Regions from separate parts of the Actinocorallia sp. A-T 12471 genome, predicted to be linked through region 4. Evidence: riboswitches for the same ligand, from Rfam matches in the RefSeq annotation. Region 4 holds a riboswitch; each other region holds the start of a gene.
The links. Region 4 has a riboswitch for cobalamin ahead of cobN (cobaltochelatase subunit CobN). Riboswitches for the same ligand answer to the same signal wherever they lie in the genome.
Positions count from the first base shown of each region.

Region 1 (5,523 bases), on a different contig from region 4:
CGTCATCGTCGGGCCGGGCGGCGTCGGCAAGTCGAGGCTGCTGCACGAGTTCGCCGCGACGGTGGACACGCCGGTCCTCGAGGCCAGGGCGGGCCAGGCCCCCGCCGTCCGGTTCGGGGCGTTCGCCCATCTCCTGCCGATACGCACGCCCGTCAAGGACGTCGCGGGGGCGGTCGAGGCGCTGCTGACGCGCGCGGGCGAGGGCACCTTCACCGTCGCCGCCGACGACGTGCACGACCTCGACGCCGACTCGGGCCTGCTGCTCGCCGAACTCGTCGCCACCGGACGCGTCAGGCTCGTCGCCGCGGGCCGTGAGCTGCCCGAGGCGCTGGCCGGGCTCGCGCTCGGCAAGGTCGAGCTCGCCCCGCTGGCCGACCTTGCCGGGCTCGCCGAGGTGGACGAGCCCACCGGCGAGTACCTCGCCGAGGCGACCGGCGGCGACCTGCGGCTGTTGCACGAGCTGCTGCGCGCCGGACGCGCCACCGGCGTCCTGGACGGCGGCCAGTGGAAGGAGGTGCCCGCGCGCTCAGGCGAGGGGCCCGCCTCCCTTGAAGAGGCCATCGCGCGCGCGTCGCTGCTCGCCTCGCTCGGCGCGCCGGAAGAGGCCGAGCTGATGCTCGCCGACGCGCCGCGCCGCCCCGAGGACAAGGCGCGCACCGTGCTCGCCTGCGCCCGCGCGGCCGTCCTCGCCTACGGGCTGGGCCGCGCCGAGGACGCCGACCGGGTCCTGTCCGTCGCGTTGGAGACCGTCGGGATGCCCGCCGCGCGTCAGCGGCTGCTCGCGCAGCGCGCGGCGTTCGCGGTGCACCGGGCGAGCAGCCGCGAGGCGTTCGACCTCGCCGACGACGCCGCCGAGCTCAGCGACGCCGACCCGGCGATCCGCGCGCGGATCGACACCGTCGAGGCGGTCACCGCCGCGCTCACCGGCCAGGCCACGGCCGCGCTCGACAAGGTGCGCGCCGGGCTGCGCCACGCCGACCACTGGCACGAGCACGCCCCCGAGTCCGGGCCGCTGCTCGAGTTCGCGCGGTCCTGGGTGTGGATCAGCGTCGGCGACCTCGACGCCGCCGCCGAGCACGGCGTCCCGTCCGACGATCCCGTCGCGCGCGCCGCGACCCGCGCCCGCGTGGCCCGCGCGCGCGGCCAGGTGCACGCCGCGCTGCGCGAGGGCTGGGACGGCGCGCGGATGCTCGAGCGCGGCAGGTCGCTGTTCGCCGGTCCTTGCCTGGGCGAGCTCGCGCACTCCGCCGCGCTCGCGGGCGACCTCGCGACGGCACGGCACGCGCTCGCCGAGGCCGACCGCCGCGCCCTGCCGACGCTGCGCGCGCTGTGGTTCCCCGTCGCGCTCGCCCGCCCCTGGCTGCTCGTCGCCCAGGGCGCGACCGGCGCGGCAGTCCACGGCCTGCTCGACGCAGCGGCCGCCGCCGAGGCCCTTGAGCTGCGGCCCTATGCGCTGACGGCCCTGCACGACGTCGTCAGGCTCGGCGCGGCCGGCGTCGTCGCCGACCGGCTCGCCCACCTCGCCGAGGACGCCGAGGGCGACCTCGCCGCGCTGTGCGCGCGGCACGCCGAGGCGTCGGCGGCGGGCGACTGGTCGGGCCTGATCGGCGTGTCGTTCGAGTTCGAGGAGCTCGGCATGGCGCTGCACGCGGCCGAGGCCGCCGCGCAGGCCGCCGAGGTGCACTGGGACAAGCAGCAGGCCGCCGCGGCCGGGACCAGGGCCTGGGTGCTCGCCCAGCGCTCGGACCAGGTCCGCACGCCCGCGCTGCGCACCGCCGCCGTGCCCGACCTCAGCCGCATCCAGTACGAGATGGCCGAACTCGTCGCGGCGGGCCGCACCGAGCCGGAGATCGCCGAGCAGATGGCGATGCCGGCCAAGGCCGTCGCCGAGCAGATCGCCGAGATCTGCGCGCGCCTTGGCGTCTCGGGGCCCGAGCGGCTCGCGGTGCTGCTGTCACCGCCGGTCTGAACGCACGAAGCGCCGGGCGGCTGCGTGCCGCCCGGCGCTCGCGTGCGGACTAGGCGTCCGCGTGCGCCGGCTGCGCGACGGCGACGGGAGCCGCCGCGCGCAGTCCGAGCAGGCCGAACACCACGCCGAGCGACGTCCAGAGGATGACGGCTGAGGCGGCCGCCAGAATCCGGAAGTCCCACAGCAGCTCCGGCGGCACCGGAAGCTCGTCGGGGTTGGCCGGGAGCAGGAACAGCACGGCGAGCCCGACGACGCCGACCGCGCCGGTCGCGAGCTGCCGGAGATGGTCGGGCTTCACCCGCAGCGCCGCGTTCACCCGCCACGCGACGAACATCGCCGCGAGGCCGATGACGATGGCGGCGGCCCACGTGACGGTCCGCTGCTCCAGCGTGCCCTCGTCGCCGACGCCCGGAGGATTGGCCGGGTAGCGGACGAACGGGAGCAGCCAGAAGCCCGCGAACGCGGCTCCGGCGAGCGTCAGGGAACGCTGCCAGGGCCGCTCATCGGACGTGCGGCGGAAGACCGCCCAGTAGACGGCGGCGAACAGGATGCCCAGGGCGATGCCCGCCCCGACCGACGACAGGACGAGTCCGAAGTGCTGCTCGGTGCGGGTGAACACCTCCTCGGCGTGCTCGTGGACGCCCGACGCGGCGGCCTCGGCCGCCGAACGCTCGCCTTCGAGCTCGACGGCGCGGTCCATGACGGGTTCGGCGACGAAGAAGCCGAAACCGCCCGAGATGAGGCCCGCGAGGGCACCGGCGATGACGCCCCGGCCGATCAGGCGGGGCAGGAGTTCGGCGGCCATCAGTGGCAGGGCGCGCCGAAGAGGTGCCTACCGTCGTGCGCGAGCTCGTGCAGGACGGTCTGCGGTGCGAAGAAAAGGGCGTAGAGGGTGGCGAACGCCAGCACGACGGCGATGGCCAGGAACACGAAGTTGCGGACGTCGCTGACGGACGCGGGCTGCGCGCCCGCTCCCGCCGTCGTCTCGGGGGTGCTCATAGGGGTCTCCTTTCGGGGTGCCTCGCCCCGAACCAGGGAGGACGACGGGTCAGTGTCCTGACTCTCCGGCCGTGGCCGGATCACAGTGGCGGGACCGTCCCGGACTCTCACCGGGTTCCTGCACACCGTCGCCTCTGTATGTATTTGTCCTTTGGAGGGTCCTCTGCCGCGCGGCGGTTCGTCAAGCAGGCGGGGGAGCGTTCCAGGCCACTTCCCAGGCCACTCCCCAGGTCATTGCGTCGGCGCGATGCCGGACATGTTCTGAAATGTGAGACGGATGACCGATGACTGAGACGGATGCACTAGAATGCCGCCATGGCAACCCGCAACATCCGACTCGCAGTCGTCGCCGGTGACGGCATCGGTCCCGAGGTCGTCGCCGAGGGCCTGAAGGTCCTCGACGTGATCGCCGGTCAGTATGACCTGGCGATCGAGCAGACCGCCTACGACCTGGGCGCGGCCCGGTGGCACAGGACCGGCGAGGTCCTCCCGGACTCGGTCCTCGAGGAGATCCGCGGGCAGGACGCCATCCTCCTCGGCGCGGTCGGCGACCCGACGGTCCCGTCGGGCACCCTGGAGCGCGGGCTGCTGCTGAAGCTGCGCTTCGCCCTCGACCACTACGTGAACCTGCGCCCGGTCAAGCTGTTCCCCGGTGTGCAGACCCCGCTGGCGGACGTCGCCCCCGAGGACATCGACATGATCGTCGTCCGCGAGGGCACCGAGGGGCCGTACACCGGCGTCGGCGGCGTGCTGCGCAAGGGCACCCCGCACGAGATCGCCACCCAGGAGAGCGTCAACACCGCCTTCGGCGTCGAGCGCGTCGTGCGGTACGCCTTCCAGATCGCCGCGGGCCGGCCGCGCAAGAAGCTCACGCTGGTCCACAAGGACAACGTGCTGACCTTCGCGGGCGAGCTGTACCAGCGGATCCTCAAGCAGGTCGGCGCGGAGTTCCCCGAGGTCACCACCGACTACATGCACGTCGACGCGGCGACCATGTTCTTCGTGAACAACCCGTCGCGGTTCGACGTGATCGTCACCGACAACCTGTTCGGCGACATCATCACCGACATCGGCGCGGCCATCGCGGGCGGCATCGGCCTCGCGGCGTCCGGCAACGTCAACCCCGACAGGACCGCGCCGTCGATGTTCGAGCCGGTCCACGGCAGCGCCCCCGACATCGCGGGCCAGGGCAAGGCCGACCCCACGGCCACCATCCTGTCCGTCGCGATGCTCCTCGAGCACCTCGGCCTGCCCGAGGCCGCGCGCAAGATCGAGAAGGCCGTCGGCGACGACCTGACCGAGCGGACCGGCGCGCGCAGCACCCAGCAGGTCGGCGACGCGATCGCCAAGCGAGTAGCCGGGTAGGCGGCAGCCACCTGGTTCCTCGAAGGATCTTCCCCCAAGGGGCCTCAAGGACGGGCGTGCCGCCGACGCGGCGCGCCCGTTCTCGGCTTTCCCGGGTGTGTGCGCCGCGTCCCCCGAGGCCCGCTCGCGTGAACGTGAGACAGAGCACACAATGGAGTGCACCGGAGGTCGTTCCCCGGTGACCCGGAAGAGGTTTGGACAGACATGATCGAGTTCACCGTCAAGCTCGCCGAGCAGCGCAGGTCCCCCGAGGAGCGGGAGGCGGTGCTTGCCGAGCCCGGGTTCGGGCAGGTGTTCACCGAACACATGATCACCATCGAGTGGGACACCGAACGCGGCTGGCACGACGCCCAGCTCCGGCCGTACGGTCCGCTCTCCCTGGACCCGGCCACCAAGGTTTTCCACTACGCCCAGGAGCTGTTCGAGGGCCTCAAGGCGTACCGCCAGCCCGACGGCTCCATCGTCAGCTTCCGGCCCGAGGCCAACGCGGCGCGCTTCAACGTCTCGTGCCGCCGCATGGCCATGCCGGAGCTGCCGGAGGAGACCTTCGTCGAGGCGCTGCGGCTGCTGGTCGACGCCGACCGCGACTGGGTGCCGACCCGTGAGGGCCACAGCCTGTACCTGCGGCCGTTCATCATCGCGACCGAGACGGGCATGGGCGTCAACTACCCGTCGAGCAAGTACCTGTTCTGTGTGATCGCCTCGCCGTCGGCCGCGTACTTCTCCGGCGCGATCAAGCCGGTGTCGGTGTGGCTGTCGACCGAGTACACCAGGGCCGCGCCCGGCGGCACGGGCTTCGCCAAGTGCGGCGGCAACTACGCCGCGGCGTTCGTCGCGCAGCAGGAGGCCGTCGCGCAGGGCTGCGACCAGGTCGTCTGGCTGGACGCCGCCGAGCACCGCTGGGTGGAGGAGATGGGCGGCATGAACCTCTTCTTCGTTTACGGCTCAGGCGCGGACGCCCGGGTGATCACGCCGCCGGCCACCGGCACGATCCTTCCCGGGATCACCAGGGACTCTCTTCTTCGCCTCGCGCCCGACCTCGGGATCAAGGTGTCGGAGGAGCCGATCAGCGTCGAGCAGTGGCGCGACGACGTCGCCTCCGGCGCGCTCACCGAGGTCTTCGCCTGCGGCACCGCCGCCGTCATCACCCCCGTCGGCCGCGTCAAGGGCGCGGACGGCGAGTTCACCAT
Region 1 is NZ_JAWZTE010000001.1:961,815-967,337, forward strand. It holds gene R9X44_RS04535 (hypothetical protein) at 1-1,969, shown strand, start outside; gene R9X44_RS04540 (CbtA family protein) at 2,019-2,774, opposite strand; gene R9X44_RS04545 (CbtB domain-containing protein) at 2,774-2,968, opposite strand; cobalamin riboswitch at 2,998-3,131, opposite strand; gene R9X44_RS04550 (3-isopropylmalate dehydrogenase) at 3,284-4,333, shown strand; gene R9X44_RS04555 (branched-chain amino acid aminotransferase) at 4,538-5,523, shown strand, end outside.
Region 1: another riboswitch for cobalamin. It lies ahead of R9X44_RS04545 (CbtB domain-containing protein); the one in region 4 lies ahead of cobN (cobaltochelatase subunit CobN).

Region 2 (5,523 bases), on a different contig from region 4:
CCCAGCGCGCCAGGCTCGGCCTGCCGGTGCTCGCGACGACGACGATCGGCTCGTTCCCGCAGACCGACGCGATCCGCAAGGCCCGCGCCGCGCACAAGGCGGGACGGATAGACGACGCCGCCTACCAGCAGGCGATGCGCGACGAGGTAGCGTCCGTCGTGGCCCTCCAGGAGGAGATCGGCCTCGACGTGCTCGTCCACGGCGAGCCCGAGCGCAACGACATGGTCCAGTACTTCGCCGAGCGGCTCGACGGGTACGCCGCGACCGACCACGGCTGGGTGCAGTCGTACGGGACGCGCTGTGTCCGCCCGCCGATCCTGCACGGCGACGTGTCGAGGCCCGAGCCCATGACCGTCGAGTGGGCCGAATACGCCCAGTCGCTGACGAACCGCCCGATAAAGGGCATGCTGACGGGTCCGGTGACGATGCTGGCGTGGTCGTTCGTCCGGGACGACCAGCCGCTCGCCGAGACCGCGCGGCAGGTCGCGCTCGCGCTGCGCGACGAGGTCGGCGACCTCGAGGCGGCCGGTATCGGCGTCGTCCAGGTGGACGAGCCCGCGCTGCGCGAGCTGCTGCCGCTGCGCGCCCGCGACCACGCCGCCTACCTCGAGTGGGCGGTCGGCGCGTTCCGGCTCGCGACGTCGGGCGCGGCCGACGCGACGCAGATCCACACGCACATGTGCTACGCGGAGTTCGGCGAGATCATCGGCGCGATCGCCGACCTCGACGCCGACGTCACCAGCGTGGAGGCGGCCCGCTCCCGGATGGAGCTGGTCGGCGACCTGCGCGCGGCGGGCTACCGGAACGGGATCGGGCCCGGCGTCTACGACATCCACTCGCCGCGCGTCCCGTCGGTCGAGGAGATCGAGCTGAACCTCCGGCGTGCGCTCCAGGCGGTCGACCCGGCCCGGCTGTGGGTCAACCCGGACTGCGGCCTGAAGACCCGCGCCTACCCCGAGACCGAGGCGGCGCTGCGCAACCTCGTCACCGCCGCCCGCCGCGTCCGCGCCACCCTCAACTGACACCCACCCCAACTACCCCAAACCCACCCCGCAGTCCCTTCGGGACTGCGGGGTGAAGGCACGCGCGCCCTCACGCCGACGGGCCCTGCGGGGTGAAGGACCCGGGGCCCTCTGACGCCGACGGTCCCGGCGGGTGAAGGACGCGCGGCCTCTGACACCGACGGCCCCTGCGGGCTGAAGGACCCGGGCCCTCAGACGCCGACGGTCCCTGCGGGACTGCGGGTGAAGAACGCGAAACGCTCGACGCCCTTAAACGTCGACGTCCCGTCGAGACTCCGGAGGGCACGGCATACGCAGTGCCCTCTGACGCCGACAGTCCCTTCGGGAACGCGGAGGGCGCGGCACACGCAGTGCCCTCTAACGTCGATGTCCCTGTGGGACTGTGGAGGGCGTGGGGCACGCGATGTCTTCGGACATCGACGGCCCCTGCAGGACTGCGGCGTAGGGGACGCGACACACAAGATCCCTTCACCCCGCAGTCCCTTCGGGACTGCGGGGAACGAAAAGACGCGCGGCCTCTGACGCCGACGATTCCTGCGGCGACCGCGGGAGGGACGCGTCACACGCGATGCGCTCTGACGCCGACGGTCTCTGCGGGGGCCGCAGGGAGGGGCGCGTCACACGCGATGTCCTCCAACGCCGACGGACCCTGTGAGGACTGCGGGGAGGGACGCTATACACGCGATGGCCTCTGATGCCGACAGGTCCTTCGGGGGCCGGAGGAGGGGCGGGCCTCTTGCGCTGATGGTTTCTTTGGGGGACGTGGGGAGGGGTGTCGGGTATGTGGTTCGTTCTGGGGCTTGGGGGTGGGGGGTGGGGGCGTGGCATTATGGGGGGGAAGGCGAGCGGGGGATGAGGAAGCCGGTGTTAGTCCGGCGCGGTCCCGCCACTGTGATCGGCGAGCCGGTCCCGAACTTCAAGCCACTGCCCTGCGGGGTGGGAAGGCCGGGATCCGGCGTTCGAGCCGTCAGCCAGGAGACTCACCCGTCTCGCCTCCTCGCAGAAATTGGGGCGGATCTCCCCGAGAGAGGACGGTGGCGGCGCATGCCGTACGCAGTGTGGAGCGCGCTGGAAGCGTGCCCTTCTCCCGGAAGGCCCCCCTTCATCCCGTGTCCGGCGTCGCGGAACGGCGGGCACGGCTTCCCCCGGGAGTACAACGATGGGTTTCCCCCGCAGGCTGCTCGGCCTGCCCCTGGCAGTCGCCCTCGCGCTCGGCGTCACCGCGTGCGGAGGTGACGACGACAAGGCCGCGCCGTCCGCCGACGCGCAAGGCTGCGTCGAGTCCTACGACGCGGCAACCGACTACTTCCCCGTGAAGCAGAAGCTCGAGCACGCGACCAACTTCACCCTCACCTACGCCAGGAACTACCAGGTCCTGACGGTCAAGCAGCCTTCGCCCGGCGCGAAGCCGCAGACGTACGTCCTGGTCCGCTGCGGCACCCCCGAGCCCGCGCTGACGGGCGAGCTGGAGGGCGCGGTGGCCGTCGAGACCCCGGTGCGGTCGCTGTTCTCGGCGTCCACGACCCATCTGCCCTTCCTCGCCGACCTCGGCGTCCTCGACGTGCTGAAGGGCGTCTCCTCGGCCGCCTACGTCACCTCCCCCGACGTGATCGAGCGGGTGCAGTCGGGCGCGGTCGCCGAGTACGCGTCGGGCCAGGAGATCGACGTGGAGAAGGTCGTCGGCGCGGCCCCCGACGTCCTGGTCACCGACGGCACCGAGAACCCCGGCTACCAGCCGCTGCGCGAGGCAGGGGTCGACGTCCTGGCGAACGCCGAGTGGCTCGAGTCGAGCCCGCTGGGCCGCGCCGAGTGGGTGAAGTTCTTCGCCGCGCTGACGGGTTCCGAAGCCAAGGCCGACCAGGTCTTCACGAAGGTCGCAGCCGACTACCGCACGCTCGCCGACAAGGTGAAGAACGCGGAGCCCACGACGGTCCTGCCCGGCACGATGTACTCGGGCCAGTGGTCGATCCCGAACGGCGGCAGCTACGTCGGCTCGCTGATCAAGGACGCGGGCGGCACCTACGCCTGGGCCGACACCGCAGGAACCGGCAGCACGACGCTCGACCTCGAGGCCGTGCTCGCCAAGGCCGAGGACGCCTCCACGTGGCTCGTCGTGGAGAACGGCTGGACGAAGCTCGCCGACGCCGAGAAGGCAGACGCGCGTTACGCGAAGTTCAAGGCGTTCCAGACGGGTGACGTGTGGTCGGCCAACAAGGTCCTCGGGCCGGGCGGCGGGAACGACTACTGGGAGCGCGGCGTGGCGCGGCCCGACCTGATCCTCGCCGACCTCGTCGCGATCCTGCACCCGGACCTCTCGCCGGGCCACGCGTTCACCTTCTACCGGAAGCTCGCGGCGTGACCGTCACGCGCTCCGCCCGTCCCGCGGCCGTGCGCCGCAGGACGGGCGTCCTGGCCGGTCTCGCCGCGCTGACGGCGGTCGCCTTCGTGCTCGCCGTCATGATCGGCTCGACGCCGCTGCCGCTCGGCTCGGTCCTCGCCGCGCTCGCCCGCGACGCCGACCAGGCCACCGAGACGATCGTGTGGACCGTGCGGCTGCCGCGCGCTGTCACCGCCGCGCTCGCGGGGGCCGCGCTCGCCGTCGCGGGCGTGCAGATGCAGACGCTGTTCCGCAACCCGTTGTCCGAGCCGTACATCCTCGGAGTGAGCTCGGGGGCGAGCCTCGGGGTCGCCCTCGTCGTCACCGGGTGGGGCGGCGGGAGCGCCGGCGCGTTCACCGCCGGGGTGGCGGGGCTCGGGAGGGTCGGCGTGGTGCTCGCCGCGTCGGCGGGGGCGGCCGCGGTGCTGCTGCTCGTGCTCGCGCTCGCGCGACGGGTGCGGTCGGTCGTGACGCTGCTCGTCATCGGCGTCATGGTCGGCTCGGCGGCGGTCTCGGTGATCACGCTGATGCTCGTCTACACCGAGCCGCGCCTCGCCCAGCAGTACATCGCGTGGGGGCTCGGCAGCTTCGCCGGGACGACCTGGGCCGACCTCGCGGTACTCGGTCCCGTCTGCGTCGGCGCGCTCGCCCTTGCGCTGGCCTGGATGAAGCCGCTCAACGCGCTGCTGCTCGGCGAGAACTACGCGCGGACGATGGGCGTGCACGTACGGCGGACAAGGACCGTGACGCTGCTCGTCGCGTCGGTGCTCGCGGGCGCGGTCACCGCGTTCTGCGGGCCCATCGCGTTCCTCGGGCTCGCGGTGCCGCACGTGACGCGGCTGCTGCTCGGCACCGCCGACCACCGCGTCCTGATGCCGGGGGTGCTGCTGCTCGGCGCGTGCGTCGCGCTGCTGTGCTGCGTCGCGACCCAGGCCCCCGGCAGCGGCGCGGTGCTGCCGCTCAACGCCATCACCACGCTGCTCGGCACGCCGGTGGTGATCGCCGTGCTGCTGCGCAGCAGGGCCGCGCGGATGGGACTGGCGGTATGAGCGGGTTCCGATTGCACGAAATGTCCGTCGGCTACCCCGCGCGACGGGCCAGGCCCGCCCACCGCGTCCTGGAAGACCTGACCGCGACGGCCGAGGCGGGCGAGCTGACCGTCCTGATCGGGCCGAACGGGGCAGGCAAATCGACGCTGCTGCGGACCCTCACCGGGCTGCAACCGCCGCTCGGCGGGGGCGCGACCCTCGACGGGACGGACATCGCGACGCTCTCGGCGGCGAAGCTGGCCCGTCGGCTCGCGGTGGTCCTCACCGAACGTGACATGCCGCCGCTGCTCACCGCGCGCGAGGTCGCCGGGCTGGGCCGCTACCAGCACACCGGCCTCACCGGGCGGCTGTCCGAGGCCGACGCGGACGCCGTCACCTGGGCGCTCGACGCGGTCGGCGCGCTGCACCTCGCCGACAGGCAGGCGGTGGAACTGTCGGACGGGGAGCGGCAAAGGGTCCTCATCGCCCGCGCGCTCGCGCAGGAGCCTTCGGCGATCGTGCTCGACGAGCCGACCGCGTTCCTCGACGTCACCTCGCGCGTCACCGTCATGGGTCTGCTGCGGCGGCTCGCTGTGGAGCGCGCCTTGGCCGTCATCGTCTCGACGCACGATCTGGAACTCGCCTTGCGGATCGCGGACCGGGTCTGGCTCGTCACCCCGGACCGGCGACTTCACTCGGGCACCCCCGAGGAACTCACCCTCGACGGCTCGATCAGCGCGGTGTTCGACGGCGTCGACCTCGCCTTCGACCCCGTCGCCGGGGTGTTCACGCCGCGTACGCGCACCGGAGGCACGGTCCGCGTAACGGCCGACGGCCTACGCCGCGCCCTTGTCGAACGCGCCCTCACCCGGCACGGCTGGCGTCCCGTCACCTCGGACGAGGCCGACCTCACGGTCACGGCCGACGAAGACGGGTACCTGACGGAGTACGGCGGCCGGGCGCTCCGCTTCACCGGTCTCGCCGCCCTCACCGCCTGGTCCCGCACCCACTCCCCCACCCCACCCGAACCCGCAGTACCTGCACCCGAGGAGCCCGCACCCGCGAAACTTGACCCCGCGGCACTTGAGGCCGCCGG
Region 2 is NZ_JAWZTE010000007.1:129,006-134,528, forward strand. It holds gene metE (5-methyltetrahydropteroyltriglutamate--homocysteine S-methyltransferase) at 1-1,022, shown strand, start outside; cobalamin riboswitch at 1,875-2,004, shown strand; gene R9X44_RS20830 (ABC transporter substrate-binding protein) at 2,182-3,381, shown strand; gene R9X44_RS20835 (iron ABC transporter permease) at 3,378-4,448, shown strand; gene R9X44_RS20840 (ABC transporter ATP-binding protein) at 4,445-5,523, shown strand, end outside.
Region 2: another riboswitch for cobalamin. It lies ahead of R9X44_RS20830 (ABC transporter substrate-binding protein); the one in region 4 lies ahead of cobN (cobaltochelatase subunit CobN).

Region 3 (5,523 bases), on a different contig from region 4:
AGAAGAACAGGCCCTCGATGCACGCGGCGAAACAGATGAGGTTCAGCAGGAAACCCCGCCTGTCCTCGGCCGTGCGCAGCTCGTCAAGGCCGGAGATCGAGTCGATCCAGCGGAAGCAGAACTCGCCCTTCGCCCGGATCGACGGGATGTGCTCGATCGCCGCGAACGCCTGGACCCGCTCCTCGTCCTCGCTGAGGTAGGTGTCGAGCAGCGTCAGATAGAACTGGACGTGCACGGCCTCCTCGAACAGCTGCCGCGAAAGGTACAGCCGCGCCTCGGGGCTGTTGACGTGCTTGTACAGGTTCAGCACGAGATTGTTCGCGACGATCGAATCACCCGTCGCGAAGAACGCCACGAGCCGCTTCACCAGGTGCAGCTCCTCGGGCGTCAGCTTCGCGAGGTCGGCGAGGTCGGAGGCCAGGTCGACCTCCTCCACCGTCCACGTGTTGCGGATCGCCGCGCGGTAACGGTCGTAGAAGTCCGGGTAACGCATGGGCCTGAGCGTCAGGTCCATGCCCGGGTCGAGCAGCGTCATTACTGGCACGCCTCACAGATCTCGGGGTTCTCCAGGGAGCACGCGACGGCGTCGGCGTCGATCGTCGCGACCGGCACGACGCCGGACGTGACGGCGTCGCCGGGGCCCGCCGCGGCCGCCTGGGCGGGGACGGTGGTCTGCGTGATCCGGGTGGCCGGACGCGACCGCAGGTAGTAGGTGGTCTTCAGCCCCGACTTCCACGCGTAGGAGTACATCGAGGACAACTTGCCGATCGTCGGCGTCGCCATGAACAGGTTCAGCGACTGCGACTGGTCGATGAACGGCGTCCGCGCGGCGGCAAGGTCGATGAGCGCGCGCTGCGGCAGCTCCCACGCCGTCCGGTAGAGCGCCTTGAGGTCGTCGTCGAGGACCGGGATGTCCTGGATCGACCCTTCCGCGCGCTTGATCGCGTCGCGGATCTCCGGAATCCACAGGCCGCGCTCGCGCAGGTCGCGCACGAGGTAGCGGTTCACCTGGAGGAACTCGCCCGACAGCGTCTCGCGCTTGAACACATTGCTGACCTGCGGCTCCACACACTCGTAGCAGCCCGCGATCGACGCGATCGTCGCCGTCGGCGCGATCGCCACGAGCAGCGAGTTGCGCAGGCCCGTCCGCGCCACGCGCTCCCGCAGCTCGGCCCACTCGGTGCTGCGCGCCGCGCCCGGGAAGTGGTCGGGGTGCAGCACGCCGCGCGCCGCCCGCGTCGCCCCGTACGACGGGTGCGCGCCGAGCTCCTCGGCCAGCTCCGACGACGTCCCGTACGCGGCGAGCGCGATCTCCTCGGCGATCGCCGTGGACAGCTCGCGCGCCTCGGGCGAGTCGAACGGGAGCCGCAGCGTGAAGAACACGTCGGCGAGGCCCATGACGCCGAGGCCCACCGGACGCCACCGCAGGTTCGCGCCGCGCGCCTCGTCGGTCGGGTAGAAGCCGCGGTCGATCGTGCGGTCGAGGAACCGCACGGCCGTCTTGACGGTCTCGCGCAGCCGCGCGAAGTCGAACCCGTCAGGTCCGACATGTCGGGCGAGGTTGACGGAGCCGAGGTTGCACACCGCGGTCTCCCCGTCGCTGGTGACCTCGAGGATCTCCGTGCACAGGTTCGACAGGTGCACCACGTTGCCCGGCTCGGCCGTCTGGTTGCAGGCGCGGTTCGCGGCGTCCTTGAACGTCATCCAGCCGTTCCCGGTCTGCGCGAGCGTCCGCATCATCCGCCCGTACAGCGCGCGCGCCGACACCCGCCTGACGTACCGTCCCGACTCCTCGGCGGCCCGGTAGGCGGCATCGAACTCCGCGCCCCACAGGTCGACAAGCTCGGGGACCTCCTTCGGGTCGAACAGCGACCACTCGGCGTCGGCCTCGACGCGGCGCATGAACTCGTCGGGGATCCAGTGCGCGAGGTTCAGGTTGTGCGTGCGCCGCGCGTCCTCACCCGTGTTGTCGCGCAGCTCGAGGAACTCCTCGACGTCGGCGTGCCACGGCTCCAGGTACACGCACGCCGCGCCCTTGCGCCGCCCGCCCTGGTTGACCGCCGCGACGGACGCGTCAAGCGTGCGCAGCCACGGCACGATCCCGTTGGAGTGCCCGTTCGTGCCGCGGATGAGCGAACCGCGCGAACGGATCCGCGACCAGGCGATCCCGATCCCGCCCGCGTACTTCGACAGTCGCGCGACCTGCGCGTACCTCTCGTAGATGGACTCGAGCTCGTCACGCGGCGAATCCAGCAGGAAGCACGACGAAAGCTGCGGACGGGCCGCGCCCGAGTTGAACAGCGTCGGCGACGACGGCAGGTACTCGAGCCGCGACATCAGCCCGTACAGCCGGCCCGCCTCGGCGACGGTGTCGGCGAGCCCGCACGCGACCCGCAGGAAGAAGTACTGCGGCCGCTCGATCACCCGGCGCGTGACGGGGTGGCGCAGCAGGTACCTGTCGTAGACCGTCCGCATCCCGAAGTACTCGAGGCGCGCGTCGGCGGCGTGGTCGACCAGCGCGTCGAGCTCGGCCGCGTGCTCGGCGACGAACGCCGCGGTCCGCTCGTTCAGCAGCCCCTGCGCGTGCGCCAGCGCCACCGACGCCGCGAACGACACCGCGCCCTCCCCGGCGGCCTCGTCGGCGATCAGCCCGGCCAGCAGGCCCGCCGCGACGCGTGACTGGTCGGGGTCTGCCGCGACCCGCGCGGCGGCCTCCCGGATGGCCTGCTCGCGATCGTGGGCCGCCACGGTCACCGTCATCTGCTCTCCCTCGCAGCATGTGCCCGAAGGCGCGCGAGGACGGCGCACGGCACAGCTCCGCGCACGCGTCCGCCGCCCTCCCTCGAGGCGTATGGACGTAACAGCGCGGGCAGGTCTTCGGACTCAGGGGCGCACACCACTCGCCTACCGGCCGTCGCTTCCCAGGCCCTCCCGGACCCAGTGCTCTGTGACGGCTTCCGTTCCCCTTCACCGCTGCGGGGCAGCTCCGGATTCCCACCGGATTCCCTCTCACCCCACCCCTCCCGGGGCGGACCAGCGCAAGAGAACTCTACATCTAGTACCCCCACCCCCCAACAACCTCAACATCTAGCCCCCTCCGCCCTCCCCCACCCCACCCAAACACCGCCCCGCCCCCCCACACCACCTGCACCCAAGACACACAAAGCCAGCCCAGCCCGCAAGCCCACACCACCACCCTCACCCTCCCGCACCCCCAACACCGCCCACACCACGCGCGCCCAAGGCACCCAAAGCCAGCCCAGCCCGGCAGCCCGCAAGCCCACACCAGCACCCCCACACCCCCAACGCCGCCCACACCACGCGCACCCAAGGCGCGCAAAGCCGCCACAGACCGGCGACGCACGAATCCACACCAGCATCCGCACACCCCCGCACCACCTGCACCACCCGCACCCAAGACACACAAAGCCAGCCCAGCCCAGCAGCCCGCGAGACCACACCACCCCCCGCACCCCCGCACCCCCGCACCCCCCGCACCCCCCGCACCCCCCGCACCCCCCCGCACCCCCCCGCACCCCCCCGCACCCCCCCGCACCCCCCCGCACCCCCCCGCACCCCCCAACGCTGCCCACACCACGGCACCCAAGGCACAACGCCAGCACAGCCCGGCGGCCCGTGAGTCCACACCAGCACCCTCACACTCCCGCAGCCCCAGCACCGCCCACACCAGGCACCCAAGGCGCGCAGCGCAGGCGCAGCCCGGCGTCCGGCGCGTCGCGCCGCAATCCAGCGCCTACCGTCCACGCCAGGCGCTCAAGGCGCGGGACGCCAGCACCGCGCGGCGGTCTGCGTGGCCGTGCTGCAAGTGGGCGCCCGCCGTCCACGACAGGTGCTCAAGGCGCGCGAAGTTTGGCACAGCCAGGCGGTCCGCACCGGGTACGCAAGGCGCAGCGACGCCAGCGCAGCGCGGTGGTCTGCGTGGTCGTGCTGCAAGTGGGCGCCCGCCGTCCACGCCGGGTGTTCAAGAGGTGCGGAGCCTGGCACGGACTGGAGGTCTGCGTGAGTGCGCTGCAGGCGAGCGGCCGCCGCCCATGCGCGCGCCCTGCTGGGAGTGGTCGGGGTCCGCGTGGCGGTACGGCGGTCGAGCGGCCTTCTGGGCGTTGAAGGCGTGGGCGCGACACACCGGACGAGTGTGGGTTGCGGAGTCCGGGAGGGTTGGGGTGGAAGGTGGGGGTGTGGAGGAAAAGTCCGAAGGTGTGGCGGAGGGGTACACGGTGACGCCGGAGTCGACGGTCCGGCATCGGACGCCCATCGAGGATCTCGGGCTTCCGGTGCGGGTGTACCGGGCGCTCATGCGGGCCGGCCTCGACAGCGTGGGCAAGGTCGTCGCACTCGAGCGTGCGGCCCTGGTCGAGCGGGTGGCGGGGCTATCCGACGAGATGGCGGGGGAAGTCGTCGCGGCGCTGCTGCGGCACCGGGCCACGGGGCCGCTCGTCGACGAGGTGCCCACTGACGTGCTCGTGCTGGGCGGGGCCGGGGTCGACACCGTCGTCAGGGTCGCGGCGCTGCCCGTGCCGTTCGCGGACTCCGTGCCCGCGCCCGGGATCACCGAGTACGCCGGGCACACCGGAACCGGCGTGGCGGTCGGTTGCGCGGCGCTGGGGCTGCGCGCCTGCCTTGTCGACTTCTTCGGACGGGACCCGCAGGCCGACATCGTCCTCCAGCGGCTCCGCGACAGCGGGGTGACGGTCACCGTCCTGCCCGCGCGGCGGACGCGTCGGTCGGTGAACCTGGTGGACCCGTCGGGGCGGCGCATGTCCTTCTACGACGGCCAGGACGAGCCCGGGACTCGCGTCCCCGAGGAGACCCTGCGGCGCCTCCTGCGCGACGCACGCCACGTCCACGTCTCGATCATGGACTTCGCCCGGCAGGTCTACCCGCTGCTCGACGGCCGTTCCTCGTCCACGGACCTGCACGACTGGGACGGCGCGTCCACCTACCACGAGGACTTCGCCTACTCCTCCGATCTCGTCTTCCTCAGCTCCGCCGCCCTGGGCCCGCGTACGCCCGAGGTCATGCGCCGCATCCTCGACCGCGGCCGCGCGCACACCGTCATCGCGACCGACGGAGCCGCCGGCGGCCGGTACCTGACCCGAGCCGAAGGCACAGTCCGCCCTTACCCCGCCGTGACGGGCACCCCCGCCGTCGACTCCAACGGCGCCGGAGATGCCTTCGTCTCCGGCTTCCTCTACGCCCACCTCAACGACCTCCCCCTCAAGACCGCCCTCCACGCGGGTGCCATCGCGGGCCACCACGCCTGCACCACCCCCGGCATCCACACCACCCCCCTCTCCCTCACCACCCTCCTCCCCCACCTCAACCCCACCCCCTGACCACCCCCACCAAGCCCCCACCCGCACCCACCCACCCACACCGGGCGTCGCGGGTTGGTGTCGCGGGTTGGTGTCGCGGGTTGGTGTCGCGGGTTGGTGTCGCGGGTTGGTGTCGCGGGTTGGTGTCGCGGGTTGGTGTCGCGGGTTGGTGTCGCGGGTTGGTGTCGCG
Region 3 is NZ_JAWZTE010000008.1:168,794-174,316, reverse strand. It holds gene R9X44_RS22595 (ribonucleotide-diphosphate reductase subunit beta) at 1-535, opposite strand, end outside; gene R9X44_RS22590 (ribonucleoside-diphosphate reductase subunit alpha) at 535-2,760, opposite strand; cobalamin riboswitch at 2,851-3,053, opposite strand; gene R9X44_RS22585 (PfkB family carbohydrate kinase) at 4,197-5,354, shown strand; gene R9X44_RS22580 (RNA polymerase sigma factor) at 5,338-5,523, opposite strand, start outside.
Region 3: another riboswitch for cobalamin. It lies ahead of R9X44_RS22590 (ribonucleoside-diphosphate reductase subunit alpha); the one in region 4 lies ahead of cobN (cobaltochelatase subunit CobN).

Region 4 (5,523 bases):
GCGTCGTATCCGAAGAGATAGTCGACTGTGGCCGCCAGTTCGAACGCGCCCTTGTACCCGTGCCTGCGCATCGCGGCCAGCCACCGCGGGTTGACGACCCGGGCACGGAAGATCCTTGACGTCTCCTCGGTGAGGGACCTTGTCCGGATCGCCTCCGGGCGGGTGCTGTCGCCGATGTACGCGGCCGGAGCACGTCCGGTGAGCGCGCGCACGGTGGCGACCATGCCTCCGTGGTACTGGAAGTAGTCGTCTGAGTCGGCGATGTCGTGCTCGCGGGTGTCGACGTTCTTCGCCGCCACGGCTATCCGGCGGTAAGCCGACTCCATGTCAGCGCGCGCGGGCAGGCCGTCGAGGTCGCGGCCGTAGGCGAAGCCGCCCCAGACCGCGTACACCTCGGCGAGGTCCCTTTCGTCACGCCAGTTGCGGCTGTCTATCAGCGGGAGAAGGCCCGCGCCGTAGGAGCCCGGCCGGGAGCCGAACACCCGGAGGGTCGCACGGCGGACGTCCCCGTGCTCGGCGAGGTCGCCGCGCACATGGGCGCGGACGTAGTTGGCCTCGTCCGGCTCGTCGAGGTCGGCGACGAGCCTTACCGCGTCGTCCAGCATCGCCACCACGTGCGGGAACGCGTCGCGGAAGAAGCCGGAGATACGGACCGTCACATCGACGCGGGGGCGTCCGAGCTCGTCCGACGGGATCGCCTCGAGGCCCGTGACGCGGCGGGAGGCGTCGTCCCAGACCGGGCGGACGCCCAGCAGCGCGATGACCTCGGCGACGTCGTCGCCGGCCGTGCGCATCGCGCTCGTCCCCCAGACCGACAGGCCGACGCTCGCGGGCCACCGCCCGTGCTCGGTCCGGTAGCGCTCAAGAAGCGAATCGGCCATCGCCTGGCCCGTCGCCCACGCGAGCCTGCTCGGGACTGCCTTGGGGTCGACCGAGTAGAAGTTCCGGCCCGTCGGCAGCACGTTCACCAGGCCGCGCAGCGGCGAGCCGGAAGGCCCGGCCGGGACATATCCGCCTTCCAGGGCGTGCAGGACGTGCGCCATCTCGTCGGTCGTGCGGGCGAGGCGAGGGACGACCTCGTCGGCGGCGAAGCGCAGCACCGCCGTCACCGCCTCGTCGTCGCGTCCCAGGACCTCGCGGACTGCCGCCGCGGGGTCGGCCCAGCCGCCGGCCTCAGCGGCCCGCACGAGCCGTCCGGCGAGCTCCTCGGCCGCGTCGGTCTCGGCACGGCCCGCCGAGCCGTCCTCGGCGAGCCCCAGCGCCTCGCGCAGGCCCGGCAGCGACTGCCTGCCCGCCCACATCTGACGGGCCCGCAGGATCGCCAGGACGAGGTTCACGTGCGCGTCGCCCTCGGGGACCTCGCCGAGCACGTGCAGGCCGTCGCGGATCTGCACGTCCTTGATCTCGCACAGCCAGCCGTCCACGTGCAGCAGGAAGTCGTCGAACTCCGCGTCGTGCGGCCGGTCGTCGAGGCCGAGGTCGTGGTCGAGCTTCGCCGCCTGGATGAGCGTCCAGATCTGGGCGCGGATCGCCGGGAGCTTCGCCGGGTCCATCGCGGCGATGCCCGCGTGCTCGTCAAGGAGCTGTTCGAGCCGGGCGATGTCGCCGTAGCCGTCCGCGCGCGCCATCGGCGGAACCAGGTGGTCTACCAGGACGGCGTGCGCGCGGCGCTTGGCCTGCGTGCCTTCGCCGGGGTCGTTGACGAGGAAGGGGTAGATGAGGGGCAGGTCGCCGAGGGCCGCGTCAGGACCGCAGTCGGCAGACAGGCCAGCGCCCTTGCCGGGCAGCCACTCGAGGTTGCCGTGCTTGCCGACATGGACGACCGCGTGCGCGCCGAACGACTCCTCGAGCCACCGGTACGCGGCGAGATAGTGGTGACTGGGCGGAAGGTCCGGGTCGTGGTAGATCGCGATGGGGTTCTCGCCGAAACCGCGCGGCGGCTGCACCATCACCACGACGTTGCCCGCCGTCAGGGCGGCGAGCACGATGTCGCCGTCATGGACGAACAGGCTGCCCGGGGCCTCGCCCCAGTGCTCCACCATCGACGCGCGCAGGTCGTCGGGCAGCGTGTCGAAGAACGCGCGGTAGTCCGCGCCGGAGATGCGCACCGGGTTGGCGGCCAGGGCCTCCTCGGTCAGCCAGTTCTCGTCCTGGCCGCCCGCCGCGATGAGCGCGTGCATCAGGGCGTCGCCGTCCTGCGCGGCCGCTCCGGGCAGGTCGCCGACGTCGTACCCGCGCTCGCCGAGCGCGCGCAGGAGGCGGACCACGCTGCGCGGCGTGTCGAGGCCGACGGCGTTGCCGATGCGCGAGTGCTTCGTCGGGTAGGCCGACAGCATCAGCGCCACCCGCTTGTCGGCCGCGTCCACGTGCCGCAGGAGCGCGTGCCGGTAGGCGATCCCCGCGACGCGCGAGGCCCGCTCGGCGTCGGCGACGTAGACGGTCAGGCCGTCCTCGTCGATCTCCTTGAACGAGAACGGGACGGTGATGATGCGGCCGTCGAACTCGGGGATCGCCACCTGGGAGGCGGCGTCGAGCGGGGACAGGCCGTCGTCGTTGGCCGCCCACTCGGCGCGGCTGCTGGTCAGGCACAGGCCCTGCAGGATCGGGACGTCGAGGGCGGCGAGCGCGCCCACGTCCCACAGCTCGTCGTCGCCGCCCGCCGAGACCGCCCCCGGACGGGTGCCTCCGGCGGCCAGGACCGTCACCACAAGGGCGTCGGCGGTACCGAGGACGTCAAGGAGGTCGGCGGGGGCCGAGCGCAGGGAGGCGCAGTAGACGGGGAGCGGCCTTGCGCCCTTGTCCTCCAACGCCTCGCACAGGGCCTCGATGAAGGCGGTGTTCCCCGCCGTGTGGTGGGCCCGGTAGTACAGGACCGCTACCGTCGGGCCGTCTACGTCGCGCGCTGCGCGGTCGAGGGTTCCCCACACAGGGGTTTCCTGCGGGGCCTCGAAGCCGAAACCCGTCAGCAGGACGGTGTCAGACAGGAACTTGTACAGCTCGCCGAGGTTGGCCGCGCCGCCGTGCGCGAGGTACGCGTGCGCCTGCGCGGCGACACCCGACGGGACCGTGGACAGCTCCATCAACTCCGCGTCCGGAGCCTGCTCCCCGCCGAGGACGACGACCGGGACCTTCCCGGCGAGCAGGGCGTCGAGCCCTTCCTCCCAGGCCCTCCGGCCGCCCAGCAGCCGGACCACGACGAGCGAAGCGCCGTCGGTGAGGGCGGGGAGCTCGGCGGCGGTGAGACGGGCCGGGTTGCCGAGCCGGTAGGCCGCGCCGCAAGCGCGCGCGCTGAGCAGGTCGGTGTCGGACGTCGAAAGCAGCACGACAGTGCCGCCCTCAAAAACTGGCTCGCCCATGGCGACGGTCCTCCCTCGGGGTCCGCGCCCCGGTCGATGGTCGGGCGACGGGCGGGAGTGTCTGGCTTTCGGGCGGCCGTGGCCTCCGATCACAGTTGCGGGACAGCACCGGGCTCACACCGGATTTCCTCGCACGACTCGTCCCGCCCGACATTACCGGTTGCGGGCGGTTCGGCGGCAAGTGGCACCATGGCGACATGACCACCCCGCGTGAGCGTCCCGACGCCTGCCCCGGCGCGCTCCGTCCGCACACCGCCGCCGACGGCGCCCTGGCCCGCCTCAGGCTCCCCGGAGGCCGCGTCACGTCCGCCCAGCTCACCGCGCTGGCCGCCGCCGCCCGCGCGTTCGGCACGGGCGAGCTGGAACTCACCTCACGCGCCAACATCCAGATCCGCGGCATCGACCCGGCCCGCCTCCCGGCCCTCACCGCCCACCTCACCGCCGCGGGCCTGCTCCCTTCCCCGACCCACGAACGCGTCCGCAACATCACCGCCTCCCCCCTCACCCCCCAGACAAAGCCCCCCAGCCTCACACCCCAGCACGAAGCCTCCCCCCTGACCACGCAGCGCGACCCCTCCCCCTTGGCGGCACAGCGGGAACCCACCGACCCAGCCACGCGGGAGGAGGCTTCCGTCCTGGCCGCGCAGTGTGGGGCCTCCGCCTTGGCGGCGCGGCGGGAGCCCGTCGGCCCGGCCACGCGGGGCGAGTCACCCGCCTCGGCCGCGCGGGGCGAGGCCCTGGGCTCGGCCGCGTGGGGGGAGGCCCTCGGCTTGGCCACGTGGGGGGAGGCCCCCGGCTCGGCCGCGCGGGGGGAGGCCCCCGCCTCGGCCACGTGGGGCGAGGCCCCCGGCTCGGCCACACGGGGCGAGTCACCCGCCTCGGCCGCGCGGGGCGAGGCCCCCGGCTCGGCCACACGGGGCGAGTCACCCGCCTCGGCCACGTGGGGGGAGACCCTCGGCTTGGCCGCGCGGGGCGAGGCCCCCGGCCCGGCCGTGCGGAGGGAGGCCCTGGGCTCGGCCGCGCGGTGGGAGGTCCTCGGCCCGGCTATTCGGGCGGAGGCCCTGGCCGCGCACGCCGCTGACCTGGACGGGCGCGGTCTTTCCGGCGAGGCCCCCGGAGCAGCCGCGCATGCCTCTGACGCGGGAGTGCGCGGTGTTCCCGGTGCGGACGCGGGCGGAGCGGTCTCCGTCGCGGCCGAGTGCGCGGCCGGCCTCGCCGTGGGAGGAGAGGGGGACGGGTCGGGGCGGGTCGATATCGGGCCGCTTGTCAGCGCGCTGGACCGGGAGTTGTGCGCGCGGCCGGGGCTCGCGGCGCTGCCCGGAAGGTTCCTATTCGGGCTCGACGACGGGGGAGGCGACCGGCTTCCCCGCGCTGACGTGTCGGCGGTCGCACTCGACGCGTCAAGGTTCGCGCTGCGCCTAGCGGGCTCCGCCACGGGGCTGTGCGTGGCCGTCGCCGACGTCGTGCAAGCGCTGCTCGCCGCGGCGGAGTCCTTCCTCGCAGAGCGGGAGACGTTGGGCTCGTCGGCCTGGCGGCTCACCGAGCTGCCGGAAGCCGTGCCGGGCATTGTGCGCGCGCTGCGCGACCTGCCTTATGTGACCGACGCCTCTCCCGAAGACTCCGCGCGCAGCCGCGAGCCCAACGCGATCCCGTTGGGCTGCGTCCCCGGCGGCCTCGTGGTGGCCGGCGCTCCGCTCGGCCGCCTTACGGTCGAGCAGGCCGAGGTCCTTGCGACATGGGAGCAGATCGTCATAACGCCTTGGCGCAGCGTCGTCGTGACGGGCGGCCCCGAAACCGTCGAGGAACTGCGCAGATACGGCTTCATCCTCGACCCGCGTGACGCGCTCGCGGGGGTCACCGCGTGCACGGGACGTCCCGGCTGCGGCAAGGCCCTCGCCGACGTACGGGCCGACGCCCGGGCCGTCATGACCCCCGGCGCGGGAAGGGTCCACTGGTCCGGCTGCGAACGCCGCTGCGGCAGGCCGGAGGGCCCCGTCGTGGACGTCGTCGCGACGGCCGATGGCTACCGGGTGTCCGAAGGGCCGGTACTGTCCTCGCTCGTGACGGCGGGGGCCGCCGTCGGCGAAGCACGAGAGGGCTGAGTGATGGACTACATCCGCGACGGCGCGGAGATCTACCGGAGGTCGTTCGCGACGATCCGCGCCGA
Region 4 is NZ_JAWZTE010000002.1:97,533-103,055, reverse strand. It holds gene cobN (cobaltochelatase subunit CobN) at 1-3,356, opposite strand, end outside; cobalamin riboswitch at 3,391-3,520, opposite strand; gene R9X44_RS05615 (hypothetical protein) at 3,554-5,458, shown strand; gene R9X44_RS05610 (precorrin-8X methylmutase) at 5,459-5,523, shown strand, end outside.